Regions from separate parts of the Blastococcus colisei genome, predicted to be linked through region 3. Evidence: predicted binding sites of a transcription regulator. Region 3 holds the regulator's gene; each other region holds the start of a gene.
What was found. Region 3 encodes LexA, which represses DNA repair genes until DNA is damaged. Its sites were predicted from a motif close to TCGAACANNTGTTCGA; they were not measured.

Region 1 (7,433 bases), 190 kb from region 3:
CCGACGGCGACCCTCTACGCCACCGACGACGCCGCGGTGGGCCCGGACGCGGTGGACCGGGTCGCCGAGGGAGGCGACTACTCCGTCCTGCCTCCGCTGATCGAGATCCCCGCCGAGGAGGGCGGACCGGGCGGCTGTGCCGCGGCGGGCAACGCGGTCTTCGTCGGCGCGCTGGACGGCCAGCGGGTCCACGCGTACACCCTCGACGGCACCGGTGCGGTGGTGGGCGACCCGGAGGAGTTCCTCGGTGGCCAGTACGGGCGGCTGCGCACCGTCGTCCTGGACGCCGAGGGCGCGCTCTGGATCACCACGTCCAACCGCGACGGCATCGGCACGCCGGTCGAGGAGGACGACCGGGTACTCCGGATCCTGCCGCCGTCCGCAGCCGGTACGTCGCCGCTCTGAGCCACGCGCGCCGCTGACCTCAGCCGCTACTGCTCGGCCGACTCACCGCCTGAAAGCGGGGGTCACAACAACTGATCCGAGGGCATCTCTGCGGCAGCGGGGCTGGTGTAGTCAGGCTTGCGGTCCGTACTCCTCGTGGTCCAGCGGACTTCGTGTTCCAGCAATGTCGGCATGGTCAGCAGCGGCCCGGGGAGCACGCGGTCGAGCAGCTCGTGCTGTTCGACCGCCTCGCCATGTCGTTGAGGTCGCCCGGCGTGTGGCCGGCGGATGACACGGTCACCGCTTGATCCTTCGGGTCCGGTCACGGCGTTGTCGAAGATCACCGTGCCATTCCTGATCGCCCACGGGGCCGACGACCGGCAGATCCCGCTGGAGTACGCGCACCCGGTGCTACGAGCAGGCGGTCAACAGCCCCCAGCGGGAGCTGCGCGTGTTCACGCCGGAGGAGGGCGCGACCGAGCACATCGGCCTGGATCACCTGTCCTACGTCATCACGTTCATCGCCGACTGGGTGACTGACACCTTACGTTCATCGCCGACTGGGTGACTGACACCTTCGCCGAGCTGGAGCGCTGATCGGCAGCCCTGCGGGGGCACGCGGCCATCGGTAGCCGGGGCGGCGCTTGTCGGCTCGTCGACTTGTGGTCGAGTCGACATGCGCCGTCCCCCGGCGGTCAGAAGGGTGGAGGGTCGTCCGCCGGGTCGTACGGCGGTGGTTCGGGTTCCGGTGGCCGCAGGCCGGGTGGCCGGGTGGTGCGGGTGATCCCGGACGGGCTGGTGACGTGCAGGGTGCCGTCGGGGTCCATGCGGAAGACCCAGCCGCGGGCGAAGGTCTTCAACCGGTGATGGGAGCGGCAGGCACAGCACAAGTTCGTGCACGTCGTGGGCCCGCCCTGGGCGTGCGGGACCACGTGGTCGAGGTCGGCCCAGCCGGCCCGCTGCCCGCAGTTGGGCATGCGGCACCGGCGATCCCGGGTCTTCACGAACCGACGCTGGGCGGCCGTCGGCTCGTAGCCGTCGGTCGGCGGGGGCATGCCGGCCACCGGGCAGCTGCACCCCACATCGGCCGCATCGGCGTCGGTCCCGTCGGTGTCAGAACGCCCCGCCTCCGGATGCTCAGCTTCCGGGTGCTCAGCTTCCGAGTGCTCAGCTTGCGGATGCGTCTGCTCAGGCTGCACCTCGTCGGGCTGCTCGATATCGCAGTCGTCGGCGTCCGGGTTGTCGGCCTGCGGCTGCTGGGCCGCCGGCGGCGTGTCGGGGTGGTCGGGGCAGCCCTTCGCCGCCAGGCGAGCCAGCTCGGCGGCGGTGACGGTGGCCAGCAGTCGCCCGTGCTCGTCGGTGAGCGCGAACGTCAGCGACCCGCCCTCGGGGGTGGTCAGGCCGAGGGCGCCGACGCGGCGGAGCAGATCACGCAGGTGAGCGGCGGTGATCGCGAACCCGTTGACCTCGCCGCCCCGGGTCCCGCCGCGTGTGGTCGCGCCCTCCAGCCCCTCGAGGGTGGCGCTGACGGCCAGATTGACCGTGACGCCGGGCAGGCCGTGGTCGGCCGGCCGCAGGATGAGCATCGCGTGGATCGCGGCCCGGATCTGCCCGATCGGCCGCGGATCACCGTCGGCCTTGGCCATCCTCGCCAGCTGGTCGATCACGTCGTAGCAGGCCGCCGCCTCCTCGGCCGTCATGTCCCCGGCCAGGGTCGCCATGCCGTCGCCGGTGTCGTAGGCGCGCACGTCGGCGGCCTGCTTGGCCTCCTCGTGGCGCTCGTCGATCGCGGTGGCGTCCAGTTCGGCCAGCAGCTCCAGCGCCCGCGACCGCAGCCGGGCCGGCGACAGATCGCCCGCCTCCGGGAGCAGCGCCGCCTCCACCGCACCGGCCAGCTCCGGCGTGGTGTGCTGCAGCGCGTCGGCGAGCACCCCGGCCCGGCGTTCGTCGATCTCCCCGCGGCGCAGCGCGGCGAACGTGGCCGGCAGTTTCTGTTGCCACGTGTAGGCCCGCCGGGCCCGGAAGGCGGCGGTGCCCCGGCCCAGATTGATCGCGTGGGCCACCTCGTCGGGAAAGAACTCACTCACCCCGGGAAACTCCGGATCGGTCTTCCGCCACGTCCGGCTGCGGGCACCCGGCGTCCCCGCGGGCGGATCGTCGGCGTCGGGACGTAGTTCGGCCAGCCGCAGGATCAGATCCGCCTCCCGGGCAGCGTCCCGCGCCCGGTTGCGCTGGATCCGCCCCAGCTCGGCGGCGACGTCCTCGTCATCCAGCCACGACACGGGCAGCCGCGACCCGGACTCCGGCTGGGCCCGCAGCCAGTCATCCACCAAGGCCTCCACCCTGGAGGTACCCGCCGTCCGCTGCACGAGTCGAACATACGTGCGACCACCGACAGTTTCGGTGCCGTTCAGCCCGGACGTACATCCCGGCCACGGGCCGGCGACACCTGCGCTCAGGCTCGGCTTGTCGTCGTTGACCTGAGAGTCCCCATCACGACGTCGCGCCCTGGTGGGTCGATCTCCTGCCGGCCGGTGTGGTGGCCAGGCCCACGCTGCTGAGCATGGTTCCGGTCGCGGCGCGGACCGACGCCGAGGTCGCGGTCCGTCCCGCCCAGCAACGTTCGGGCCGCAGACGCGTCAGGGACAGCACGCGGGAGCCCACGTACGTTCTGGGTCCTGGTCATCCCGCGAGGCGATCGGCCGTCCCTGACCTGGAACGAGGTGAGGACGCTCTACCCCGGCACGGCGGGCGTGACCTACCTCGACTCCGCGGCCGTCGGCCTGATCTCGACCCGAGTCCGGGACGCCATGACCGCCGTGCTATCCGAGCACCAACAGCTCGGAATCGCGGCCGCACCGAGCTGGCGCGAGCACGCCGGCCACGTCCGTGCCTCCGTCGCCCGTCTGGTCGGTGGCCAAGCCGGCCGGATCGCATTCACCCAGAACACCAGCACGGGACTGGCCACCGTGACCAACGGTCTGGACTGGCGCGACGGCGACAACGTGGTCGTCCCCGCCGGGGAGTTCCCCAGCAACTTCTACCCGTGGCTGCAGCTGCGGCGGCGCGGCGTGCAGGGTCCGCGAGGTCGCCGTGACGGACGGCCACGCCCCGGTCGACGACATCGTGGCCGCCCTCGACGCCCGCACGAGGATCCTGGCGATCAGCGCAGTGCAGTACTCCTCGCCACGGCTACGACCTAGCCGCGCTCCGGACTACCTGCCAGAACGGTGACGTGCTGTTCGTCGTCGACGGCACCCAGGCCGTCGGCGCCGTCACCGTCGACGCCGGACTCCACGGGATCGACGTTCTCGCGGTCAGCGCGCACAAGTGGATGCTGGGCCCCTTCGGGATCGGCTTCACCCACTTGTCGGCCCGGGCCATGGAGCGGCTCGCCCCGTCCACCGTCGGCTGGCTCAGCGTCGAGGACCCGTTCGCCTTCGACCACGAACCGGTGCTCGCCCACGACGGCCGCCGGTTCGAGTCCGGCACCGAGAACAGCGCCGGCATCGCCGGGCTCGGTGCCACCGTCGACCTCCTGCACGAACTGGGCCGCCAGCGGGTCGAGGAACGGGTCCTCGACCGTGCCGCCCGACTCGCGGCACTGCTGGAGGAGGCCGGGATGACCGTCCACCTCCCTGATCGGGACGACCGGCGCTCGGGCATCGTGATCACCAGCAGCCCGGCCATCCCGCACCAGATCCTGTACGAACGACTGCTGTCGCAGGGAGTCCGCTGCTCCCCGCGCGGCGACGGCCTGCGCTTCGCGCCCCACTACTTCACCAGCGACTCGGACCTGGATCGCACCGCAGAAAAGCCTCGACCTGCTGGCGTAGCCGCGCGGCGCTGAGGTCCCGTGTGGGACGGACGGATCACGAAACGCTGAGGCGCTCCTCGAGCATGCGCTTGACCGTGGCGGCGTCGGCCTTGCCGCGGGTGGTCTTCATGACCGCCCCCACGAGCGCGCCGATGGCCTGCACCTTGCCGCCCCGGACCTTCTCGGCGACGTCGGGGTTGGCCTCGATGGCGGCGTCCACGGCAGCGACGAGCTCGTCGGACTCGCCCAGCACGGCCAGCCCACGGGCTTCGACGACCGCGGCCGGGTCGCCCTCCCCGGCCAGCACGCCGTCGAGGGCCTGCCGCGCCAGCTGGTCGTTGATCGTGCCGGCGGAGATCAGCCCGATCAGCTGGGCCACCTGCGTCGGCGTGACGGCCAGCGCGGCCAGCTCGACGCCGGCGTCGTTGGCGCGGCGGGCCAGCTCGCCCAGCCACCACTTCCGGGCGTCGGACGGCGACGCCCCGGCGGCGACGGTGTCGCTGACCAGCTCGACGGCGCCGGCGTTGACCAGCCAGGCCATCTCGGTCGGGGAGATCCCCCACTCCTCGGACAGCCGCGCCCGGCGGGCGGCGGGCAGCTCGGGCAGCGTGGCGGCGAGCTTGCCGACCCACTCCTCGTCGGGCGCGACCGGCACGAGGTCGGGCTCGGGGAAGTACCGGTAGTCGGTCGCCTCCTCCTTGCTGCGCCCCGGTGAGGTGGTCCCGGTGTCCTCGTGGAAGTGCCGGGTCTCCTGGAGCACCCGGCCGTCGGTGTCCAGCACGGCGGCCTGACGGCGCATCTCGAAGCGGACGGCGCGCTCCACCGACCGCAGCGAGTTCACGTTCTTGGTCTCCGTGCGGGTGCCCCACTCCAGGCTGCCGATCGGCGCGAGGGAGGTGTTCACGTCGCAGCGCAGGTTGCCCTGCTCCATGCGGACCTCGGAGACGCCGAGCGCCAGCAGGATCTCGCGGAGTTCGGTGACGTAGGCCTTGGCCACCTCGGGAGCCTTGGCCCCGGCTCCCGGGATCGGCCGGGTGACGATCTCCACCAGAGGGATGCCCGCGCGGTTGTAGTCGATCAGCGAGTGGTCGGCGCCGTGGATCCGGCCGGTGGAGCCACCGACGTGCAGGTTCTTGCCGGTGTCCTCCTCCAGGTGCACCCGCTCGATCTCCACGCGGTACGTCTCGCCGTCGACCTCGACGTCGAGGTGCCCGGCGGTGCACAGCGGCTCGTCGTACTGCGTGGTCTGGAAGCCCTTGGGGATGTCCGGATAGAAGTAGTTCTTCCGGGCGAAGCGGCACCAGGTGGCGATCCGGCAGCCGAGCGCCAGGCCGATGCGGATGGTCGACTCGATCGCCATCGCGTTCGCCACCGGCAGCGAGCCGGGCAGGCCCAGGCAGGTCGGGCAGGTCTGGGTGTTGGGCTCTGCCCCGAACGTCGTCGAGCAGCCGCAGAACATCTTCGAGGCGGTGCCCAGCTCGACGTGGGTCTCAAGGCCGATCACCGGTTCGTAGCGGGTGAGGACCTCGTCGAAGTCGACCAGCGTGTCGGTGCTCACGACGTGGGGCCCTCCTTGCGGGCGGGACGGTCCGAGGCGGGACGGAGGGCCAGCAGCGCACCCGCCGCCGTCACGACGCCCAGGACGATGAAGACGGCGAAGACGGCGCGGTCGGTGACGATCCAGCCGACGATCCCGGCCAGGATCACGAAGGCGGTGAGCGCCCAGGCTGCCTTGAGAGCGCCGTTCATGCGCCACCCACCGGCTGGGCGTCCCGGCGGGACAGCTGGTCGAGGAAGCGCGACCCGCGGGCGGCGTCCTGCGCGGCCTCCAGCGCGGCGGCCACCTGGTAGCAGCGGTCGTCGGCGAGCGCCGGGGCCATGATCTGCAAACCGACGGGCAGGCCGTCGGACAGCCCGCAGGGCACCGAGATGGCCGGCACCCCGGCCAGGCTGGCCGGCAGGGTGCAGAGGTCCGCGGCGTACATGGCGACCGGGTCGTCGACGCGGGAACCGAGCGGGAACGCCACGGTCGGCGTGGTGGGGCTGACGAGGACGTCCACGTCCGCGAACCCGGCCGAGAAGTCCCGGCTGATCAGCGTCCGCACCTTCTGCGCCTGGCCGTAGTACGCCTCGTAGTAGCCGCTGGAGAGCGCGTACGTCCCCAGGATGATCCGCCGCTTCACCTCCGCGCCGAACCCTTGCTCGCGGGTGAGCGCCATGACCTCGTCGAGGTCGCGGTTCCCGTCGTCCCCCACCCGTAGGCCGTAGCGGACGCCGTCGAACCGGGACAGGTTGGACGACGCCTCGCTCGGGGCGATGAGGTAGTAGGCGGGCAGCGCCAGGTCGAACGCGGGGCAGGACACCTCGCGCACCTCGGCGCCCATGCTCTCCAGCAGCGCGACGGCCTCCGCGACGCGGGCGAGGACGCCGTCCTCGTAGCCGTCGGTGTGTCCCTCGCCGCCCAGCTCGCGGACGACCCCGACCTTCAGGCCGGAGAGGTCGCCTTCCGCACCTCGACGCGCGCACTCGGCGAGCACGGGCATGGGGGCGTCGATGCTCGTGGAGTCCAGCGGGTCGTGCCCGCCGATCGCCTCGTGGAGCAGCGCGGCGTCCAGGACCGTGCGGGCCATCGGGCCGGCCTGGTCCAGGCTCGAGGAGAAGGCGATGAGGCCGTAGCGGGAGACCGACCCGTAGGTCGGCTTGTGGCCGACCAGGCCAGTGAGGGCCGCGGGCTGGCGGATCGAGCCACCGGTGTCGGTGCCGATCGCCCACGGGGCCATACCCGCGGCGACCGCCGCGGACGAGCCGCCGGAGGACCCGCCCGGGATCCGCTCGGGGTTCCAGGGGTTGCGGGTGACGCGGTAGGCCGAGTTCTCCGTGGAGGAGCCCATCGCGAACTCGTCCATGTTGGTCTTGCCGAGGAGCACGGTGTCGGCAGCCTTGAGGCGCGCGGCGACCGTGGCGTCGTAGGGGGGCTTCCAGCCGTCGAGGATCTTCGAGCCGCTGGTGGTCGGGACGCCCTCGGTGACGACGACGTCCTTGAGCGCCACCGGGATGCCGGCGAGGCCGGTGCCGGCGGTGCCGGCGCCGTCGATCGCGGCGGCACGCTCGAGCGCCGCCTCCGGGTCGACGTGCAGGTAGGAGCCGAGGGCGTCGTCGTCGGCCGCGATGCGGTCCAGGTACGCCTGGGTGATGCCGGCGGCCGTGGCGCCGTCCCGCAGCGCGCTCTGCA
Region 2 (7,433 bases), on a different contig from region 3:
TTCTCTACCTGACCACCTGAGTTGGTTTGGGGTACGGGCCGCTCGGAACTCGCTAGAGGCTTTTCTCGGCAGCATAGGACCATCCAATTCGCCTCATTCGGCTATGCGTCAGGCCTCACCCTGTGTGCGGAACGGATTTACCTATTCCGCGGGCCACACCCTTGCCCCGGTACTACCACTCACCGGTAGGACTACCTTCCTGCGTCACCCCATCGCTTGCCTACTACCAGTCCGGGTCCCGCGCTAGTCCCCGCCACCGATCCTCGAAAGAACCAGTCACGGGTGTTCGGGCGGTTAGCATCGCTGGGTTCAGCATGGGCGTTCCTTCGCGGGTACGGGAATATCAACCCGTTGTCCATCGACTACGCCTGTCGGCCTCGCCTTAGGTCCCGACTCACCCTGGGCGGATTAGCCTGGCCCAGGAACCCTTGGTCTTCCGGCGGGGGAGGTTCTCACTCCCCTCTCGCTACTCATGCCTGCATTCTCACTCGCGTGGCGTCCACGGCTGGATCACTCCGCCGCTTCGACCGCCACACGACGCTCCCCTACCCATCCACACACCTGGCCGGCTCCTGAAAGGGAACCGACGGGCTGCCATCCGAGGACGGCGCGTGAATGCCACGGCTTCGGCGGTGTGCTTGAGCCCCGCTACATTGTCGGCGCGGAATCACTTGACCAGTGAGCTATTACGCACTCTTTCAAGGGTGGCTGCTTCTAAGCCAACCTCCTGGTTGTCTCTGCGACTCCACATCCTTTTCCACTTAGCACACGCTTAGGGGCCTTAGCCGATGATCTGGGCTGTTTCCCTCTCGACTACGAACCTTATCGCCCGCAGTCTCACTGCCACGCTCTCACTTACCGGCATTCGGAGTTTGGTTGACGTCAGTAACCTTGTGGGGCCCCTCAGCCATCCAGTGCTCTACCTCCGGCAAGAAACACGTGACGCTGCACCTAAATGCATTTCGGGGAGAACCAGCTATCACCGAGTTTGATTGGCCTTTCACCCCTACCCACAGCTCATCCCCCAGGTTTTCAACCCTGGTGGGTTCGGTCCTCCACGCGGTCTTACCCGCGCTTCAACCTGGCCATGGGTAGATCACTCGGCTTCGGGTCTAGGGCACGCGACTGACTCGCCCTGTTCGGACTCGCTTTCGCTACGGCTACCCCACACGGGTTAACCTCGCCACGTACCACTAACTCGCAGGCTCATTCTTCAAAAGGCACGCAATCACCCCGCACCCGAAGGTGCTAAGGCTCTCACGGCTTGTAGGCACACGGTTTCAGGTACTATTTCACTCCCCTCCCGGGGTACTTTTCACCTTTCCCTCACGGTACTTGTCCGCTATCGGTCACCAGGGAGTATTCAGGCTTAGCGGGTGGTCCCGCCAGATTCACACCGAATTTCACGGGCTCGGTGCTACTTGGGAAACACGTCCGGGAGACAACGCGTTTTCGTGTACGGGGCTCTCACCCTCTACGGCGACCCCTTCCAGAGGCCTTCCACTAACGACGCTGTTTTCTTACTCCCCGCCGGATCGGCAGATCCGACTGGACGGTCCCACGACCCCGACCACACAACGCCTGCCGGCTATCACATGCAATCGGTTTAGCCTCATCCGCTTTCGCTCGCCACTACTCACGGAATCACGGTTGTTTTCTCTTCCTGTGGGTACTGAGATGTTTCACTTCCCCACGTTCCCTCCACACGCCCTATGTGTTCAAGCGCGGGTCACACCACATGACTGGTGCGGGGTTCCCCCATTCGGAAATCCTCGGATCAACGCTCGGTTGACAGCTCCCCGAGGCTTATCGCAGCCTCCTACGTCCTTCATCGGCTCCTGGTGCCAAGGCATCCACCGTGCGCCCTTAACAACTTGGCCACACAAAATCCCACCCATCCACGCCGGAAAGACATCGATGAGCGGGCCTACAAGAACTCTGCTAATCAGAGTCAAAAAGATGCTCGCGTCCACTGTGCAGTTCTCAACGTACGACCAGACACCCCCCACATGTCCCCGCCAGACCCACCACCCCACAGGGCGACAGCGGTACGAGAAGCAGGAAGGCCCCGACACGAGATCGCAGCACCCGGTTCCCCGGATGGCCCGCTCCCTCAGGACCCAACAGCGTGCCTACGAACCGACCACCCACACCCACCCCGTTCCCCACCCCGCGAACGGGGCCGTACTAGGAGCAGCCGCAGCTGCCGGCCGAACTGGTCAGCGTTCCACCCTCGAGCACCACCCCACACGCTCGCCGACCACTCCAGACGAGCGGCCGATCACGGTGCGGGCGCGGCTCTGCACCACACCCAGCAAGGGGTGCGGTGAAGTGCTCCTTAGAAAGGAGGTGATCCAGCCGCACCTTCCGGTACGGCTACCTTGTTACGACTTCGTCCCAATCGCCGATCCCGCCTTCGACGGCTCCCTCCACAAGGGTTGGGCCACCGGCTTCGGGCGTTACCGACTTTCGTGACGTGACGGGCGGTGTGTACAAGGCCCGGGAACGTATTCACCGCAGCGTTGCTGATCTGCGATTACTAGCGACTCCAACTTCATGGGGTCGAGTTGCAGACCCCAATCCGAACTGAGACCGGCTTTTTGGGATTCGCTCCACCTCACGGTATCGCAGCCCTTTGTACCGGCCATTGTAGCATGTTTGCAGCCCTAGACATAAGGGGCATGATGATTTGACGTCATCCCCACCTTCCTCCGAGTTGACCCCGGCAGTCTCCTATGAGTCCCCACCATCACGTGCTGGCAACATAGGACGAGGGTTGCGCTCGTTGCGGGACTTAACCCAACATCTCACGACACGAGCTGACGACAACCATGCACCACCTGTGCACGGCCCTTACGGACCCCCCATCTCTGGGAGATTTCCGTGCATGTCAAGCCTAGGTAAGGTTCTTCGCGTTGCATCGAATTAAGCAACATGCTCCGCCGCTTGTGCGGGCCCCCGTCAATTCCTTTGAGTTTTAGCCTTGCGGCCGTACTCCCCAGGCGGGGCGCTTAATGCGTTAGCTGCGGCACGGAACTCGTGGAATGAGCCCCACACCTAGCGCCCAACGTTTACGGCGTGGACTACCAGGGTATCTAATCCTGTTCGCTCCCCACGCTTTCGCTCCTCAGCGTCAGTTGTTGCCCAGAGACCCGCCTTCGCCACCGGTGTTCCTCCTGATATCTGCGCATTTCACCGCTACACCAGGAATTCCAGTCTCCCCTGCAACACTCTAGTTTGCTCGTATCGACTGCAGACCCGAGGTTGAGCCTCGGGATTTCACAGCCGACGCAACAAACCGCCTACGAGCTCTTTACGCCCAATAATTCCGGACAACGCTTGCACCCTACGTATTACCGCGGCTGCTGGCACGTAGTTGGCCGGTGCTTCTTCTGCAGGTACCGTCACTTGCGCTTCGTCCCTGCTGAAAGAGGTTTACAACCCGAAGGCCGTCATCCCCCACGCGGCGTCGCTGCGTCAGGCTTCCGCCCATTGCGCAATATTCCCCACTGCTGCCTCCCGTAGGAGTCTGGGCCGTGTCTCAGTCCCAGTGTGGCCGGTCACCCTCTCAGGCCGGCTACCCGTCGTCGCCTTGGTAGGCCACTACCCCACCAACAAGCTGATAGGCCGCGGGCCCATCCCCAGCCGATAAATCTTTCCACCACCAGACCATGCGGTCAGCAGTCATATCCGGTATTAGCCCCAATTTCTTGGAGTTATCCCAGAGCCGGGGGCAGGTTGCCCACGTGTTACTCACCCGTTCGCCGCTAGCACACCACCCCGAAAGGTGGGGCTCGCTCGACTTGCATGTGTTAAGCACGCCGCCAGCGTTCGTCCTGAGCCAGGATCAAACTCTCCGTAGATGAATTCGATACCGGCTGAGAACCGAGAGCTAGCACTCTCGATATCAATCAACCAAAGGAATCCCAAACCAGAACCCGAAGGGCCCCGGCACGGGGTATTACTTGGCACTGACTTTCGGCACGCTGTTGAGTTCTCAAAGAGCGGACGCGCAACAACTCCACCCTCACGGGCTTCATCACTGGCTGGATGTCCAACACTACGCCGGTTTCCAGCGGCCCCGCACCGGGGGGCTGGCCCGGCGGACCTTCCGGTCCGCGCGGCGCATGGAGAACGGTACACGACCTCCGAGGGGGTCTGCACGGGGGTCCGGGAAGGCCCCGGTCACGCTCCTTCAGGCCACGCCCGACGGCCGGAACTGGACGCTCACCCGCGGGCCCACCGGCTTCGTGGTCTTCGGGATGCAGTGCTCCCACGTGCGCTGGCAGGAGCCGCCCATGACGACCAGGTCGCCGTGCCCGAGCGGAAACCGCAGGCTTCGCCCGCCGCTCGCCGGACGGAGCATCAGGGGCCGCGGGGACCCGAACGACACGATGGCGACCATCGTGTCGGCGGAGCGACCCCGGCCGAGGCGGTCGCCGTGCCAGGCGACGCTGTCCCGGCCGTCCCGGTACAGACACATGCCGGCGCTCACGAATCTGTCCGCCGATTCGACCTCGTAGTAGCGGTTCAGCGCCTCGCGCGCATCGGTGAGCAGGGGATGCGGCAGCGTCTCCCTGCCGCCGTACCACCGCAGGAGGCGAGGCACGGCGACCTCGCGCTCGTACATCTGCCGGCGGTCCTCACGCCAGCCGATGTCCCCGAGCAGGACCTCGAGCACTTCGTCGGAGCCGGCCACCCAGCCCGGGAGGTGGTCCACCCACGCGCCGTCGCTCAGCTCGTGCCGGGTCACGTGGCCGTCCAGGGGACCGAGCGAAGCCTCCTCGTCCTGGTCCCACATGGACGGCTGATGCGCGAGCGTCATGGGAGCACGCTACTCCGCCTTTTCGCACAGGTGTGCGAAAAGCTGTGGACGGCGCCCGTCGGTCCGGCAGCCCGCCCGGGGCGTGCGAGGGACGAGCAGGACGGAGTTCTCCCTCAGGCGGTGAGAGCGAGGGCGAACGGCAGGACAGCGGCTGCGCCGGCCCGGCGCAGTTCGCGACCGGCCACGGTCATCGTCCAGCGGGAGTCGGCCAGGTCGTCCACGAGCAGGATCGGCGCCGAGCCTGCCTTCGCCAGGCGGTCCCGAAGGTCGGGCCCGACCACGACGCGGTCCCACACCGCAGCCAAGCGGAAGGCGCTGTTGCCACCGGGCTGACCGGTCGGCCCACCGTGCTGCAGCGTCATCTCCCCTAGATAGGGCAGTCGCCCGAGACGCGCCAGGCCCTGCGCCAGGCCGGTCACGAGCTGCGGCCGCCGCCGGGACGGGATGGCCACCACGGCGCCAGGGCGTTCCTTCCAATCCCAGGAGGCCAGCACGCGCGCGCACGCGCGGATGAGCTCGTCGTCCGGGGGCAGGTCGGACACCGACCGCCGCACCGGGACGTCGAAGGCGGCGTCCGGGTCCTCTTCGATGCTGGGCGCCTCGAGGTCGACGACGCCGCCGAGGCCGTCGTCCCCGAGCAGGGTGCGCAGCCGCTGTCCCCAGCCGAGGTCGGTGAGCCGGGCGACCGCCCGGCCGGGCTCGATCTGGTCGGACGGCGCGATCTTGCCCTTCACGTCGACCCCGAGCCGATCCGCGCCGGTCGGCCACTGCGCGCGGGGCGCCAGCTCCACACCCGGCCGGTCGAGCGCCGCCGACGCCGCCTCCGCGGCAGCCTCGGGCACGTCGGCGGAGTACCAGGGGCCGGCGCAGACGTCACAGCGTCCGCAGGGCGCGGCGGTCGGGTCGTCGAGGGCCTCCTGGAGGAAGGCCATCCGGCACATCGCCTCGTCCACCGGTCGGGCGTAGGCGATCATCGAGCGCTGCTCGGCCTCACGCGTGCGCGTGACCCGGGCATACCGGTCGGCGTCGTAGACCCACGGCTGACCGGTCGAGCGCCAGCCACCCTGGACCCGCTCCACCGCGCCGTCCACGGCCAGCACCTTGAGCAGCAGCTCCAGCCTCGATCGACGGACGTCGGCCACCGTCTCCAGCCGCGCCACCGACCACGCCTTGCCGTCGGCCATCGCGGTGAGCACCGCGGCGGCGTGGTCCTCCCGGGGCATGGACGACGTCGCGAACCACTGCCAGATCGCCAGGTCCTCGGGCCCAGGAAGAAGCAGCACGTCGGCGTGCTCGACGGCGCGGCCGGCCCGGCCGACCTGCTGGTAGTAGCTGACCGGCGACGACGGCGCCCCCAGGTGGACGACGAAGCCGAGGTCGGGCTTGTCGAAGCCCATCCCCAGCGCCGAGGTGGCCACGAGCGCCTTGACCTCGTTGTTCCGCAGCGCCTCCTCGGCGTCCTTGCGGTCGGCGTCGTCGAGGCGACCGGTGTAGGCACGCACCTCATGGCCGGCGTCGCGCAGCAGGTTCGCCGTCTCCTCGGCCGCCGCCACGGTGAGCGTGTAGACGATGCCGCTGCCCGGGAGGTCGCCGATGTGGGCCGCGAGCCAGGCGAGCCGGGCGCGGTCGGACGGCAGCCGGAGGACGCCGAGCCGAAGCGAGTCGCGGGACAGCGGCCCGCGGACCGTCGTCACCTCGACCCCGCCGGCGCCCAACTGCTCGGCGACGTCGTCGACCACCCGCTCGTTGGCCGTCGCGGTGGTGGCGAGCACCGGCGTCCCGCCGGGGAGGGTGGCGAGCAGGTCGCGGATGCGGCGGTAGTCGGGGCGGAAGTCGTGCCCCCAGTCGGAGACGCAGTGCGCCTCGTCGACGACCACCAGGCCGCACCGCGCGACCAGGCCGGGCAGCTGCTCCTCGCGGAAGCGCGGGTTGGTCAGCCGCTCCGGGGAGACGAGGAGGACGTCGACGTCGTCGGCGGCGAGGCGGGCGGCGATGTCGTCCCACTCGGTCATGTTGGCGCTGGAGATCTCGACGGCGCGGATCCCGGCGCGGGCGGCGGCCGTCACCTGGTCGCGCATCAGCGCGAGCAGCGGGCTCACCAGCAGCGTCGGCCCCTTCCCCCGGCGCCGGAGCAGGGCGGTGGAGACGAAGTAGACCGCCGACTTCCCCCATCCGGTGCGCTGGACGACCAGCGCGCGCTGCGAGCGCTCCACCAGGGCGGAGACCGCGGCGTCCTGGCCGTCGCGGAAGACGGCGTCGGGCCGGCCGGTGAGCTCCCGGAGGACACCGAGGGCCTCGGTCGCGAGATCGGAGGTCGGCGCAGCGGTGCTCATGCCGACGACAGTAAGCAGTCGGGACGACGGAACCGGCCGCCCGGCGGAAGAGTGGCGCGGAGCGCTCCTGCTCCCCAGCGGAGCTGTGATGTGGACGACGGAGGAGAATCCACAGCGATGCGATCCCCGGACGACCTGCCGCCTGACAACCACGTGCACACCCACTGGTCCTGGGACACCGCCGACTCCTCGACCATGCGCCGGGCCTGCGAGCGGGCCGTCCAGCTGGGGCTGCCGGCGATCGCGTTCACCGAGCACCTGGACTTCACCGTCTG
Region 3 (7,433 bases):
GTCTGGTTGACGATCTGCATGGAGCCGCCGCCGACCAGCTTCTTGAACTTGACCAGCGAGAAGTCCGGCTCGATGCCGGTCGTGTCGCAGTCCATCATGAAGCCGATGGTGCCGGTGGGGGCCAGCACCGAAGCCTGAGCGTTGCGCCAGCCGTTGTCGGCGCCGATCTCCAGGCACTCCTGCCACTGCTGCGTGGCGGCCTTGAGGACGTCGGCGTCGTCGGCGCCGACCGGGCGGATGGCGTCGTTGGCCGCGGCGTGCTTGCGCATGACCCGGGCGTGGGCGTCGGCGTTGCGGGCGAACCCGTCGTAGGCGCCGACGATGCCGGCGAGCTCGGCCGAGCGGCGGTAGGCGGTGCCGGTCATCAGCGAGGTGATGGCCGCCGCGAGGCTCTGGCCTCCACGGGAGTCGTAGGCGTGACCGGTCGCCATGAGCAGCGCGCCCAGGTTGGCGTAGCCGATGCCCAGCTGACGGTAGGCACGGGTGGTCTCGCCGATCGGGTCGGTCGGGAAGTCGGCGAAGCAGATCGAGATGTCCATCGCCGTGATGACCAGCTCGACGGACTTCACGAAGTTCTTGGAGTCGAACGTGCCGTCGCTCTTGAGGAACTTCAGAAGGTTCAGCGACGCCAGGTTGCACGAGCTGTTGTCCAGGCTCATGTACTCCGAACACGGGTTGGATGCGTTGATCCGGCCGGTCTCGGGGTTGGTGTGCCAGTCGTTGATCGTGTCGTCGTACTGGATGCCCGGGTCGGCGCACTCCCAGGCGGCCTGGGTGACCTTGCGGAAGAGGGCCTTGGCGTCGACGGTCTCGATGACCGAGCCGTCCATGCGGGCGCGCAGACCGAAATCGGTGCCCTCCTCCACCGCGCGCATGAACTCGTCGGAGACGCGCACGGAGTTGTTGGCGTTCTGGTACTGGACGCTGGTGATGTCCTTGCCACCGAGGTCCATGTCGTAGCCGGCGTCCCGCAGCGCGCGGATCTTGTTCTCCTCGCGCGCCTTGGTCTCGATGAACTCCTCGATGTCGGGGTGGTCGATGTCGAGGACGACCATCTTCGCCGCGCGACGGGTGGCGCCACCGGACTTGATGGTGCCGGCTGACGCGTCGGCGCCGCGCATGAAGCTGACGGGGCCGGAGGCGGTGCCGCCGGAGGAGAGCAGCTCCTTCGAGGAGCGGATGCGGGAGAGGTTGAGGCCGGCACCGGAGCCGCCCTTGAAGATCAGGCCCTCCTCGCGGTACCAGTTCAGGATCGAGTCCATCTCGTCGTCGACCGCGAGGATGAAGCAGGCGCTGACCTGCTGCGGCGCGCTGGTGCCGACGTTGAACCACACCGGGGAGTTGAAGCTGAACACCTGGTGCAGCAGCATCCAGGTCAGCTCGTGCTCGAAGATCTCGGCGTCGCCCTCGCTGGCGAAGTAGCCGTGCTCGCGACCGGCGGCGCCGTAGGTGAGCACGACCCGGTCGATGAGCTGACGCAGGCTGCTCTCCCGCTGGGGCTGGCCGACGGCGCCACGGAAGTACTTGGTGGTGACGATGTTGGTGGCGTTGATGCTCCACTCGGCGGGGAACTCCACGCCGCGCTGCTCGAAGTTGATCGAGCCGTCACGCCAGTTGGTCATGACGACGTCGCGGCGCTCCCAGGTCACCTCGTCGCAGGGGTGCACACCGGCGGTGGTGAAGACGCGCTTGATCTTCAGACCCTTGCCCCGGCTCGGCGCCTTGGCCGTGCGTCGCGTACGGGAGCCGGCCAAGCGGTCGTCGGTCTCGGTCATGGTGTGGAGCTCTCCCTGATCGTCATTCGCTGTGTCGTGTGCGCGGTGCTGTGCTGCGCGATGGGTGGATCGGAGGGCTGGGGAAGAGCCGCGATCGTGCTGTGCAGGTGGTGTGCGTCGAACTCGTGTCTAGCGGGCGGTACTGACAGTTCTCAGGCGTCCGCGAGGGAGCCCGAGGGGACGGATCCGGACGGTTCGGCGGCCTGCGACTGCCGGGCCTTGAGCTCGGCGATCTCCTTCTCGAAGTCGGCCACCGAGGTGAAAGAGCGGTAGACGCTCGCGAAGCGCAGGTAGGCGACCTCGTCGAGCTCACGGAGGGGCCGGAGGATGGCCAGCCCGACCTCGTTGCTGGGGACCTCCGCGGCACCGGTGGCGCGGATGGCGTCCTCGACCTGCTGGGCCAGCTTCTGCAGCTGGTCCTCGTCCACCGGCCGCCCCTGGCAGGCGCGGCGGACACCGGCGACGACCTTGGACCGGTTGAACGGCTCGCTCACCCCGCTGCGCTTGACGACGGCGAGCACGGCCTCCTCGACCGTGGTGAACCGGCGTCCGCACTTCGGGCAGGAGCGGCGACGACGCGTCGTCGCCCCCTCGTCGGCCTCCCGCGAGTCGATGACCCGGCTGTCGGCGTTGTGGCAGAACGGGCAGCGCATCGCAGGAAACCTCCTTCCGAGATGTGGCCCGCCGGGAGACGGCTCCTGTGGACCTTCCTGGGGACATCCGGTGGACGCCCCGGGGAGAACCTGGGGAGCAGCCTGTGGACAGGCTTACAACTCTGTAACTACTAGATGTAGGGGAACCCTAGGCCCGGCCACACAAGATGTGCAAGTGATCGGTTCCTCGGCGTGTTCCGTCCTGACCCTGCGGTCACCAGGGCAGACATCGCTCCCCACGAGTCACACGACACGCCGGCAGGGCGCGCCGAGCAGCCGCCTGTCGACACTCCGGCCGGGCCGCACCGCAACCGTGGCGCACGGCCGCCGACGCAGGTGCGACCGCGCCCGACCCGGCGTTCGGCCACCGACCTCGCAGAGGGCGCGAGGACCACCGCTCCCCGCGCAGGCCACCGGCAGCACCCTCCCGGACGGCATCGGTCGCCGGCGGACGCCGGCGACCGGGTCGAGGCGGCGCGCTGGACCGAGCCGAGAGGCGCCCCGCACGCCCGACCGGTCGGATCGGGGACGGCCTCGCCGACACGGCCTCAGCCGCCGACGGACCCGTCGACGCGAGGACGGCGGGCGTGGGGCACGTGGTCGCTCATGCGCATCGGCCGGGTCAGCAGCTCGGGTTCGAGCCCCTCAGGAGCCGTCCAACCCGTACGCGTCGCGCCCCTCTCCGGCCGGACAGCCGGACGCGGCCGCGACGGACCCCCGTCGACCGGGCCCGGAGAGACACGGGTGGTACTCGACGAGGCCTCCTGGGGCACCGCCGCGAGCATGCCGGTGTCGGCCGTCCGGTGCCGACCGAGCTCGCCGGATGCACGATGGCGACCAGGGAGCGCGGGAGCGGCGGGCCGAGCCGGAGCACCCTCCGGCGCGCGACGCCGGCCGATGTCCAGTGACTCGCCGGTCTCCGGAGCGCGCCGCCGTCCGGCCGACGGCGACTCCGCCGTCTCCGGGGCGCGGCGACGCCCGGTCGCCGGCGGCTCCGCGACCTCAGGGGCGCGTCGGCGCCCCACGGACGCGAACTGTGCCGTCTCCTCAGCGGTCCGACGACCGCCGGTCGACGGGGGTTCGGGGACGACGGACAGGTCGCGCACCATCGCCAGCCCGGCGGTGGCGGCGCCGTCGGCATCCGTCGATCGGGCCCGGCGGCCCGAGGGGTGGCGTGCGACGGACATCTCCTGCGCGCCCGGAGCAGCGGCGGGGGGCCCGGTCGGCCCGGCGGCGACGGCGAGGTGCCGTTCGGGCAGGCGCAGCGATGCCAGGTCGGTCCACGCGGTCTCCTCGACACCGCCGAGGACGACGCGCACCCACACCTGGCAGGAACCGTTGGCGTCGTGCCGCCAGCCGAGCAGCTCGCCTGCCCACCAGGTCCCTGCCTGGTAGACCTCGACGGCTTGGGGTTGATCGGTGAACACAGCTGCTCGGTTCTCCATGGCGCCTGACACGCGACGACCGTAAGCGGTAAACCGACCACTGAGCGTGAAGGCGCCCGCACTGAGGGTTGACGAAGTCGCGCCTCGACGTTGTGGACCTATTGCCGTGGCGAGCACGGCGGGCAGGGGCCCGGGCGTCGTCGCGGCCGTTCCGTGCGCTTCCCGCTGGTCGAGCGCTCGGACCCAGCGCGACAACCTCCGACTGCGCGGCGCTCCGCTCACGGGAGGAGCAGGGTCTGACCAGGGACGAGGTCGGCGCCCTGCAGGTGGTTCAGCGTCTGGATCTCGTCGACCAGGGCGCGGACGTCCCCGGAGCCGTCCAGCGAAGAAGCGATGGACCACAGCGTGTCGCCCGGCTGCACCACGACACTGGTCTCCCCCGCCAGGCGCAGGCCGCCGGAGTCACCCCCGAGGAGCGGACCCACCCAGGATCCCACCGCTACGCCCGCGGCCAGTGCCATCACGACGGCGAGCCGCCGGGCGCGGCGGGTCAACCGCAGACCGGCCGCCGAGGCACTCGTCGCAGCAGGGCGCCGACCGGCCGAGGGCCGGCGAGGTGCACCAGCGGTGGGCGCGGGAGCCCGACCGATGGGACGCGGCCCGGCGGTCCGGCGCGCAGGGGTGCCAGGCGCGACGGGAGGGCGGCACACGCCGACCCTCGACGGGTTCCGGCGCGACGGTCGGGCCAGCGGGGCGCGCGTCGCGGCGGCATCGCCGGCGTCACCGGCCACCACCAATCGCGGCCGCCACGGCGCCAGGATCTCCTCGTCGAACTCCAGTACGGCTTGTGCGACGCTCCCCATGACCCGTCCTCCTCTGTTTCCCGGCTCGTCCAGCGTTCGAACGCTTGTTCGATTCGAACGCCTGTGCGATGTCTACCGCACAGGTCCGACGAAAGCCACCGGACGCGGCCGGCGACTTCGAACATGTGTTTGATCCGAGCCCGGAAAAGCGCTACCGTCGTCCCACGGACACAGGCGCTGCGCGAGCGGCGGACGAGGAGGCGACGTGGCGGAGAAGAGCGGGAGCTCAGGCGGCCGCAAGGCGTCGGCGGACACCGGCGCCACGACCGGGACGGCGGCGGTCCGATCGTTCCCCGACCGGGGTGCCGACGGCGACGGCCTGACCCAGCGCCAGCGCCGCGTGCTGGAGGTCATCCGCGACTCGATCGAACGGCGCGGCTACCCGCCCTCGGTGCGCGAGATCGGCGAGGCGGTCGGTCTGTCGTCGGCCTCGTCGGTCGCCCACCAGCTCTCGGTGCTGCAGAAGAAGGGCTGGCTGCGGCGCGACCCCAATCGCCCCCGCGCCCTGGACGTCCGGCTTCCCGGCGACTCGCCGCACACCGTCCCGGCACCCGCCGAGGTCGGTCAGGGCGACGACACCCAGCTCTCGGCGCCGACCTACGTCCCGTTGGTCGGCCGCATCGCCGCCGGTGGCCCGGTGCTCGCCGAGCAGGCGGTCGAGGACGTCTTCCCCCTCCCCCGCGAGCTCGTCGGCGAGGGAACGCTCTTCATGCTGAAGGTGGTCGGCGACTCGATGGTCGAGGCCGCCATCTGCGACGGCGACTGGGTCGTGGTGCGGCAGCAGCCGACGGCGGAGAACGGCGAGATCGTCGCCGCGATGATCGACGGCGAGGCCACGGTCAAGACCTACAAGCGACGCGACGGCCACGTCTGGCTGCTGCCGCACAACCCGGCGTACGAGCCCATCCCGGGCGACGACGCGACCGTCCTCGGCCGGGTCGTGAGCGTCCTGCGCCGAGTCTGACAGCGGACCCCGTCCCTCCCCGTCCGACGGCGAGCCGAGGGACGGGGCCACGACGCCGTGCCGCGAACCTCAGGGTCGGCGGCGCAGCTTGCCGCCGAGCCAGACGGCCACCGTGGCCACGGAGGCGGCGATGAGAGCCGACGTCCAGGGGGACAGTCCCGACCGGGTCAGGTCGCTGAAGCTGGGAACGACACCGTCGGGGGCCGGCTGGGTGGCCTCGACGATCGCAGGCGCCAGCGGGACGCGGGTGAGGTCGCTGGGCAGCCCCTCGCTGGCGACGAGCAGGCTCTGGCCGTCCGCCGCGAACGTGATCGCCTCGCCCTGGGGAGAGTCCGGCAGCGGGATGATCGCCGGTTCCGCGGACAGGGCGCCGACGACGTCGCTGCCGGTCAACGGCCAGACGTAGGCGTCGGTGTAGGTGCGCAGCGCCAGACGCCGGCCATCGGCGGACACCGCACCGCCGGTGACCAGCAGTTGGCCGGCCCGCCCCACGGGTCCACCGGCGGTCCCGGTGAGCGTCATGTTCACGCCGGCCACCTTCGCGAGCGCCACGGTGCCGCCGTCCACGAGCGCCGACGCGGGGGTGCTGTACACCCCGCTGGCGCCGAGCACCTCCTTGGTCACCACGTACGGGGTTCCGTCCGGCGCGAGGAGGAGGGCCTCGGCATCGTGGGGCCCGTCGGGGTAGGTGAGCCGGAAGACACCCGTCGTCCCGTCCGGGCGGAGAGCCAGCAGCGCCACCGTCGTCCGCGTGGTGTTGTTGTCGCCCGTGTCGGCCAGCCACACGCTGCCGTCCGCGGCGACCGCCATGTCTTCGGGGTCGTAGGGGTCGACCGCGGCGGTGTGGGAGTCGATCACCTGGCACGCGGCGTCGAGCATGTGAACGGCCAGTTGCTCGCCGCCGTCGTTCATGGCGAGATACCCGTCGCCGACGGCGACCAGCCCGGAGATCTCCGCCAGCCGGGGGTCGGTGATCTGGCACTGGGTGGCCGGCGCCGCGGCGACGTCCTCGGCCGACGCGGGCACGGCACAGCCGAGGACGACGCCGGCACCGAGGACTCCCCCGGCCGCCAGCAGCCGCCCCCGCACGCCGCTACGCGGTCTGCCGGCCTCGGGCACGTACCCAGCGTGACAGAACGATTGCATCGAGTCTGTGAACCACGCCCAACAGCAGGATGCCCACGGCACCCCCGACGACGGCGTCGGTGATCCAGTGGAAGTCCAGCGACACCATCGAGACGCCGGTCGCGACGGGGCCGGCCACGCTCAGCCACCAGAACGCGCGCTGCACCCTGGCCGGCAGTCCGCACTCCACGGCCAGCCACCGCGCCACACCCCACATGATCACGGCGTTGGCCACGTGCCCCGACGGGAAGGAGACCCCGTCGACGTGGAAGAAGAGCTCGTCGGGATGCCCGGGCGCCGTGCGGCCGGTGCCGAACTTGAGGGCGTAGACGCCGACGGTGAGGGTGCCGAGGGCGAGCAGGACGCGGAACAGCGGGATCCAGGTGTGCCGCCGCCAGGCCAGGTAGCCCACCAGGATCGCCAGCACGATAAGGATCGTGGCGCGTCCGCCGAGCTGGGTGACGGCCCAGATCACGGGGTAGGCGGCCGAGTCCCGCAGACCCCAGCCACCGATGATCTCCGACACCCGCAGGTCGATCCGCTCGAGGACGCCGCCGGCGAGCAGGTCGGCCGTAACCACGCTCCCGACGACCAGCGCGAGCAGCATGACCCACCACGGCGGCCGGCCGATCGAGACGACACGGGTCCGCTCGGGCACGCCGACGTCC
Region 4 (7,433 bases), on a different contig from region 3:
GAGCGGTAGCCGCTGCGGTGGGCCAGGTTGACCGCGTCGAGGGTCTCGGTCAGCGTGCCGATCTGGTTCACCTTCACCAGCAGCGCGTTGGCCGCCCCCCGGGCGATGCCGTCGGCGAGCCGGGTCGGGTTGGTGACGAACAGGTCGTCGCCCACGATCTGCACCCGGTCGCCCAGGGCATCGGTCAGCGCAACCCAGCCGTCCCAGTCCTCCTCCGAGAGCGGGTCCTCGATGGAGACGACCGGATAGGCGTCGACCAGCTCGCGGTAGTAGTCGACCAGGTACTCCGCCGAGCGGGACTGGCCCTCGAAGTCGTACCCGCCGTCGGTGTGGAACTCGGTCGCGGCCACGTCCAGGGCGAACGCGATGTCCGAGCCGAGGGTGTAGCCGGCCTTCTCGACGGCGTCGGCGATGAGGTCCAGCGCGTCACGGTTGCTCGGGAGGTCGGGGGCGAAGCCGCCCTCGTCGCCGAGGCCGGTGGAGAGCCCGCGGCCCTTCAGCACCCCCTTGAGCGCGTGGTAGGTCTCGGTGCCCATGGCCAGCGCCTCGGCGAAGGTGGCGGCGCCGATCGGGGCGATCATGAACTCCTGCACGTCGACGTTGCTGTCGGCGTGGGCGCCACCGTTGAGGATGTTCATCATCGGCACCGGCAGCAGGTGAGCCGAGGGACCACCGACGTAGCGGAAGAGCGGCAGACCGGTGGAGTCCGCGGCGGCCCGCGCGACCGCCAGGCTCACGCCGAGGATCGCGTTCGCGCCCAGGCGCGACTTGTCCGGCGTGCCGTCGAGGTCGATCAACCGCTGGTCGACCAGCCGCTGCTCCGTCGCCTCGTAGCCGACCAGCTCGGGGCCGATGACGTCGAGGACGCCGTCCACAGCCTGGGTGACACCCTTGCCGCCGTAGCGCTCGCCGCCGTCGCGCAGCTCGACCGCCTCGAAGGCGCCCGTGGAGGCGCCGCTGGGCACGGCGGCCCGGGCGATGGTCCCGTCGTCCAGGGCGACCTCGACCTCAACGGTGGGGTTTCCGCGCGAGTCCAGGATCTCCCGCGCGCCTACGGCATCGATGCTCGGCACAGGGGCAGCCTAACCAGGCTGCTCCGTCCCGCTCGTCAGCCGCGCGTCACTGGCGTCTCTATACGGCCCGCCGGGCGGGTCGGAACCGGAGCCCTCGCCCGCGCGGCTCCACGGGCGCGACCATCGGCATGCCCCTGAAGGCTGCTCCAGGGACACCTGCCGCGCGAAGGTCAGACGAGGGAGATCGGCTCTCCGAGACGGATCTCCCCATCGGAGAGGACGTCGACGCGCAGCCCGCCGCGGTGGATCAGCGGCCGCAGGATCCCGGGCCCGCTGAGCCGGTCCAGGTGGACGCAGGGCTCACATAGCCGGCGACCTTCGCATAACGCGGTGCCGAGGGAAAAGGTGCGTCCGACGAGGGCGTTGACGTCGATGCCCCGGGTGAGCACGTTGCGCCGGGTACCGGCGAAGCTCAGCGGCTGCCCAGCCGCGGCCATCTCGTCGAGAACCTCGGCGGCGATCAGGGTCAGGTCGTACCCGGGGCGGTGTCCGGCACGAGGACTGAACGTGCCGGCACGCGCGGCGTAGCGGTCGCCCTCGAGTCCGCGTCCGGCGCGCGCCTGCCCGATCTCCAGTAGCTGCATCGGCGCCTCGGCCGCGGGCGCGACGGCGATGCCTTCGACGGTGCCGTGCAGGTCGGGCACAGCCGGGGTCTGCCGGAGTACCGGGTCGAGGGAGGCCACCGCGTAGGCCTCGGTGATGCGGAGTTCGACAGTCGCCCGGCCCACCAGTGCCGGGGCCTGAGGGCTCAGGACGACGCCCGGCGGCGTGCCGAAGGCCAGCACGGCCACGCCAGGGGCGTCGGGTCTGGATCTGACGGCAGGGTCGGCGGCGTCCACGACGGCGATCCACCAGCCAGCCCACTGGAAGCGCACTGCGTCGGCGATCGGCACCAGTCCCGAGCCGCGCTCGGCAAGCCAGGTGCGCCACGCGCCCAGAGCGTGCGCCAGATCGTTGTCGGACAGAGGCACGTCGCCCACGGGAATCTCGGTGACGGATGCCAAACAGGTGGCGAATCCGCGGACCAGCACGGTGGCGTCCGGGCCGCCCGGGAGCTCGACGTCGATCACGGGGCCTCCCAGAGAGCTCGAGCCCCTCGCGCAGGGCACGACGCACGCGGACCTTACGGGCAGCGGGGAAGCCGACGCACGACTGTCCGAATGTGTTCCTAGCTGGGCCGCTACGGGACATCTCGTGGCGGCCATCATCCGCATCTCGTGGCTCGCCGACTGGACCCCCAGTTGTGACGCTAGAAGGGCGGGATGTCGAGGTCGCTGCCGAACCGCGGTGGGCGACTGACCAGCACCTTGCCACTGGGCATGGTGATCGCCAGCCCTCCGTCGTCGACCGCATCGAAGCGCCAGCCCGGCGCCTGATGCTTGAGCCGGTGATGGTGTTCGCAGAGGCAGCAGAGGTTGTGGTACGCGGTTGGGCCCTCGGGCCACTCCCGCCGGTGGTCGAGGTCGCACGTCCGAGTGCGGGCGCGGCACCCCGGGAACCGGCAGCGCCGGTCGCGCAGCCGCACGAAGCGGTCGAGTTCCGCTCCCGGCGTGTACCCGTCGGTTTCCGACGGCGGACCGAGGCACGCACCGCGGCGGATCCCCGCGGCGTCGGTCAGGGCGATCAGGCTGCCCCGCAACTTGTCGACGACGGCGATGTGCGGCCGATGGGCCAGCCCCGTTCCGCCGAGGTCGCGCACACCGATCAGCGCACCCACGTCCAGCAGAGTGCGCAGCTCACCGTCGGTCCAGGTGCCGTCGAGGATCGCCTGCCTCGCCCCGGCCAGCCCTTCCCGGACCGCGGCCTCGTTCCGCGCCCGGGCGAGTGCAAGCCACTCGCTCAGCGTGCGGTCCTTCACGGGCGTGGGCTGGGGCCCGTGACCTGTCCCGCCCCGGGGCGGCTCGGGCTCCGACTCGAGCTCGAGCTCCGGCTCAGGGGCGGCGTCGCGCTCGGGCTCGGGCTCCGGCTCAGGGGCGGGGTCGCGCTCGGACTCGGGCTCCGGCTCAGGGGCGGGGTCGCGCTCGGACTCGGACTCGGACTCGGACTCGGACTCGGACTCGGTGAACGATCCGGTAGTTGCCGGGGAGGCATGGGTCTTCGGCGCCGGGGCGCCGTCGTCGGGCAGATCCCCGACGTCCGGTGCCGGGCGGGGCATCAGGCCGAACGTGTAACCGAGCTCGCGCACCATCTCGGCCGGCACGAGCATCCCCTCGATCTGCCCGGGCTCCGCGCCGCCGAGCATCGTCTCGAGAGTTGCCACGAGGGTGAGCGCGATGGTGACCGGCGGCATGCCGTTCTCCCCGGGTCGCAGGATCAGGTCCTGGACGCAGTCGGCCATGCGCTGCTGCTTGGTCCGCTCGTCGCCGTCGGCCCGGGCATCCTCGGCGTACACCTCCAGCGCCCGGTAGATCGCCGCCGCGGCCGGCAGGGGGAGGTCGAGGGACACCGTGGCGGTGCCGTCCCGGCGGTCGTGCAGCCGCACGCCGCGCTCACGGACGGCCGCCACCAGCTTGCGGGCGGCGGCATCGGCATCCTTGCGCAGCACGATGCGCCGGGCACAGTCGCCCAGCTGAGGGGGCGTCTTGCGGTCGAGCAGCCCCAGCACGTGCCCCTCGATGTCGGCGCGCAGCGCGTCGTCCTCGACCGGCCCGACCACGTTGACCATCTGCCGCGCATGCGCCGGGGTCAGCTCGCCACGGGCCAGCAGGGCGTGCGTGCCGGGCAGCCGCTCGACCAGCACCAGCGACTCCGCCAGCTGCGCTCCGGCAGCCGTCGAGGTGATGCCCAGCGAAGGAGCCACCTCGTCGACCGCCCACTCGCTCACCCCCGACAGCGCAGCTGGACGTGCGGCCCGGGTTGCGGCCGACATGGCCCCCTGCTCCCCCGGCTGCCGGTCGAACAGCTCCGACGGCCGGCATCGGGCGAACTCGGCCAGCGACGTCGCGACCACGGCCGACAGCCGGGCGATCGCCCGGGACGCGGCGACGGCCCGCTCCAGATGATCGATGCCGGCGTCGAGCACGCGCTTCAGTTCGGAGAGATCCGGAGCGCCGACCTGTCCGTCGTCCCCGGCGGGACGCCCAGGGGCCGACGAATGCCCCGGGCGCGCACCACGGTCACCGGGCACCCACTCCCAGGCGACTTCCGGCCCGGGACGGAGCACCTCGACCACGGGCCGCTCAGGGCGGTCCAGCAGAGCCGTTGTCAAGGCACGTTCGAACGACGATGGGAGGGAAGCACCGTCCCGCACGCCGCAGCCCTGCTCGAACATGCGTTCGATGATACCGGTGATGCGGCGCGCCGACCAGTGGAGAGCCCACCTGTGGACGAACGGCCGGCGGGGTGGGGAGCGGCGATGTGCCGGCTACGACGGTCGGTCCACCGAGGAAGCGGCGGCCTCGGCGTCGAGCTCCCCGGCGTACCGGCGCACTGCCTCGCGGAGGGCGTCCTCGACGTCCCATCCGCGCTGCTCGGCGGCCGTGACGACGGCGAGCAGCCGCTCCCCCAGCTCCTCCGGGCTGCCGACGGAAAGCTCGGCGGGCTCCGGCGTGCTCAGCCCGGCCCGGCCTGCGCGCCGCACCAGGGCTGCTCCCCACGCAGCCGCCGGCTGGGACCGGGAGACACCCTCGGTGGGTGAGCGCCGCTGCTTCTCCGCCTGCTTGATCTCCTCCCACCCCGCCTCGACGGCGGCGACGTCCCGGGGGCCGGCGTCCCCGAACACGTGCGGGTGCCGCCGCACCAGCTTGTCCACCAGGTCGCCGGCGACGTCGTCGATGTCGAAGCGGCGGTCGGGCGACGCCTCGGCCGCGACCCTCGCGTGGAAGGCCACCTGCAGGAGGACGTCGCCGAACTCCTCCCGCATGGCCACCGGGTCGTCATCGACGATCGCGTCGTAGGCCTCGTGCGCCTCCTCCAGGAGGTAGCCGCGCAGCGAGGAATGGGTCTGCTCGGCGTCCCACGGGCAGCCACCCGGGGAGCGCAGCCGGTCCATCACCGTGACGACGTCCAGCAGCCGGGCTCCGGGCGGCTCCGGCGCACCCACCACCACGGGGACACCTGGGAAGTCGGCCGCCTCGGCCGGCGCCCCCAGGCAGACGACGTCGTCCGTCCGCGCAGCCGCGGCCGCGACGTCGGGCAGCTCCTCGACCGGGACGTCCGCGGCCCGCAGCATCTGCGCCTCGGCGACCGCTCCGGGCAGCGCGACGACGGGCCGGGGCCCGGTCACCGCCCGCCAGCCGGACGCGCCGAGGAGGGCGGGGAGACGGGGGTTGACGGTGACGAACTGGACGACGGGCACCCGGTCAGTCTCCGGGACCGCCGTGCCGCCCCTACTCCGCGGGGGCGGGGGCGGGGGCGGGGGCGGTGGCGGCCGCGTCCTCGTCGCCGAGGATGTCGACGACTCCGCCGCCGCCGGGGACGAGCCGCCCGTCCTCCAGCACGCCGTAGCGCGGGTTGACCGTGACCTCGAGGTCGTCCCGCACGGCCTCGATCCGCTCGTTGCCCGCCGTCTCGACCGCCTCGCTCTCCAGCTGGGGGCGGACCTCCTCGAACGACGGGTAGACGACGCCTTCGACGAAGGTGACGACGACGCCGCCGGCCTCGGGCACCGGCGTCGCGAAGGCGGTGTTGGGGGCGGCGGCCGCGATCCCCTCGGCCAGGATGGCCGGCAGCTGGTCGGGAGCACGGGACTCCAGCGCGGGGATCGTGGCCGCCCCGGCGTACTGCGCGGCGAGCGCCGGGTACGCCGCCGGATCGGCGGTGAGCTGTGCGACGACGGCCTGCGCCGTGGCGTCGTCGGGCACGGTGATGTAGCCGAACGAGACCTCGCCCAGGCTCTCCCGCACCTCCTGGTACCGCGCCCGGAGTGCCTGGTCGCTCAGCTCGTCGGCCTCTCCTTCGGCCTCGGCGATCTCCCGCCGCACCAGCTGCTGGCGGACGTTCTCGACGACGTCCACGCGACCGATCCCCTGCTGGGCGAGCTGGCCGAAGACCTCGTCGGGATCGTCACCCCCGAGCAGCTCGTCGATGCGGGCGCGCACCTCCTCGTTGCCGACCCGCACGTCGTAGCGCTCGGCCGCCTCGGCGTAGACCTCCTCCTGCACCAGGAGGCCCAGCACGCGACGGGTGAAGTCGTCCCGCTGGCCCTCGGCGTAGGCGGCGACCCCGGGATCGGCCAGCCGGTCCTCGACGGCCGACTGCAGCTCGCTCACCGAGATCTCCTCGTCACCCACGTAGGCGGCGACGCTCGGCGAGGTCCGGCAGGCAGTGAGGCCCGACACCGCGACGGCAAGGAGGAACCCGGACACGACCACCCGGGGAACTCGACGCTTCAGCACGCCCGCAGGTTGCCACACCGGATGTGACGGTCGCCGCACACCGGCCGAGGCGTGCGGCAGAAATGGCCATATCTGCCGCTACGGGCCGGCATCAGGCAGCTACCGGCTGCTCTATGACGGCCTTCAGCACCGAGTGCAGGTTCTCCAGCAGCGCGACGTCGCGCAGCGGGGTCCGGCGGTCGGGGCCCACCGGCACCTTGAGCGAGATGGTCTCGACGGCGGCCTTGTACGAGGCGCCGTCGGCCAGCCGGGCCAGGCGCATCTGCTGCGACTCCCGGAGCGGGACGGGCGAGATCCGGATGGCCCGCCCCTGCAGCGACACCTCGCTGATGCCCAGCGCGCGCATCGCCGTCCGGAAGCGGGCGACCGCGAGCAGGTTGAGCACCGGGGCCGGCGGAGCGCCGTAGCGGTCGGTGAGCTCGTCGAGCACGGCCTGCGCCTGCTCGTCGGTCTGCACCGACGCCACCTTGCGGTAGGCCTCCATGCGCAGCCGCTCACCCGGCACGTAGTCGTGCGGCAGGTGCGCGTCGACCGGCAGGTCGACCCGGACCTCCAGCGGCTCGACCGGCGCGGACTCGCCGGTGACCTGGGCGCGGTAGTCGGCCACCGCCTCGCCGACCAGCCGCACGTAGAGGTCGAACCCGACGCCGGCGATGTGCCCGGACTGCTCGCCGCCGAGCAGGTTGCCCGAGCCGCGGATCTCCAGGTCCTTCATGGCCACAGCCATGCCGGCGCCGAGGTCGGTGTTGTGCGCGATCGTCGTCAGCCGGTCCACCGACGTCTCGGTGAGCGGCCGGGTGGGGTCGTAGGTGAAGTAGGCGTAGGCCCGCTCGCGGCCACGGCCCACGCGGCCCCGGATCTGGTGCAGCTGGGAGAGGCCGAAGGTGTCGGCGCGGTCGACGATCAGGGTGTTGGCGTTCGGGATGTCCAGGCCGGACTCGACGATCGTCGTCGCGACCAGGACGTCGTACTCCTTCTCCCAGAAGCCGACCATGATCCGCTCGAGCTCGTGCTCCTTCATCTG

Region 1: FHU33_RS25690 (HNH endonuclease signature motif containing protein) is a predicted target of LexA. The motif match lies at 2,757-2,772, and genes of this name have one in related genera.
Region 2: FHU33_RS24140 (alpha-ketoglutarate-dependent dioxygenase AlkB) is a predicted target of LexA. The motif match lies at 4,848-4,863, and genes of this name have one in related genera.
Region 4: FHU33_RS20730 (HNH endonuclease signature motif containing protein) is a predicted target of LexA. The motif match lies at 4,337-4,352, and genes of this name have one in related genera.

Annotation. Positions count from the first base shown of each region.
Region 1 covers NZ_VFQE01000001.1:1,201,167-1,208,599, reverse strand. Annotated here, with positions in the region: gene FHU33_RS05760 (PQQ-dependent sugar dehydrogenase) at 1-405, shown strand, start outside; gene FHU33_RS25330 (hypothetical protein) at 468-728, opposite strand; gene FHU33_RS25690 (HNH endonuclease signature motif containing protein) at 1,080-2,714, opposite strand; gene FHU33_RS26145 (aminotransferase class V-fold PLP-dependent enzyme) at 3,108-3,587, shown strand; gene FHU33_RS26140 (aminotransferase class V-fold PLP-dependent enzyme) at 3,620-4,234, shown strand; gene gatB (Asp-tRNA(Asn)/Glu-tRNA(Gln) amidotransferase subunit GatB) at 4,257-5,759, opposite strand; gene FHU33_RS05725 (hypothetical protein) at 5,756-5,950, opposite strand; gene gatA (Asp-tRNA(Asn)/Glu-tRNA(Gln) amidotransferase subunit GatA) at 5,947-7,433, opposite strand, start outside.
Region 2 covers NZ_VFQE01000003.1:17,180-24,612, forward strand. Annotated here, with positions in the region: rRNA gene FHU33_RS24130 (23S ribosomal RNA) at 1-1,880, opposite strand, end outside; rRNA gene FHU33_RS24135 (16S ribosomal RNA) at 2,343-3,863, opposite strand; gene FHU33_RS24140 (alpha-ketoglutarate-dependent dioxygenase AlkB) at 4,196-4,825, opposite strand; gene FHU33_RS24145 (RecQ family ATP-dependent DNA helicase) at 4,939-7,158, opposite strand; gene FHU33_RS24150 (histidinol-phosphatase HisJ family protein) at 7,276-7,433, shown strand, end outside.
Region 3 covers NZ_VFQE01000001.1:1,388,734-1,396,166, reverse strand. Annotated here, with positions in the region: gene FHU33_RS06670 (vitamin B12-dependent ribonucleotide reductase) at 1-1,775, opposite strand, end outside; gene nrdR (transcriptional regulator NrdR) at 1,928-2,428, opposite strand; gene FHU33_RS06660 (hypothetical protein) at 2,977-3,885, opposite strand; gene FHU33_RS24850 (LysM peptidoglycan-binding domain-containing protein) at 4,092-4,367, opposite strand; gene lexA (transcriptional repressor LexA) at 4,882-5,640, shown strand; gene FHU33_RS06645 (hypothetical protein) at 5,710-6,759, opposite strand; gene FHU33_RS06640 (phosphatase PAP2 family protein) at 6,734-7,433, opposite strand, start outside.
Region 4 covers NZ_VFQE01000002.1:254,409-261,841, forward strand. Annotated here, with positions in the region: gene eno (phosphopyruvate hydratase) at 1-1,073, opposite strand, end outside; gene FHU33_RS25540 (MOSC domain-containing protein) at 1,244-2,143, opposite strand; gene FHU33_RS20730 (HNH endonuclease signature motif containing protein) at 2,323-4,281, opposite strand; gene FHU33_RS20735 (nucleoside triphosphate pyrophosphohydrolase) at 4,438-5,370, opposite strand; gene FHU33_RS20740 (SurA N-terminal domain-containing protein) at 5,402-6,409, opposite strand; gene mfd (transcription-repair coupling factor) at 6,501-7,433, opposite strand, start outside.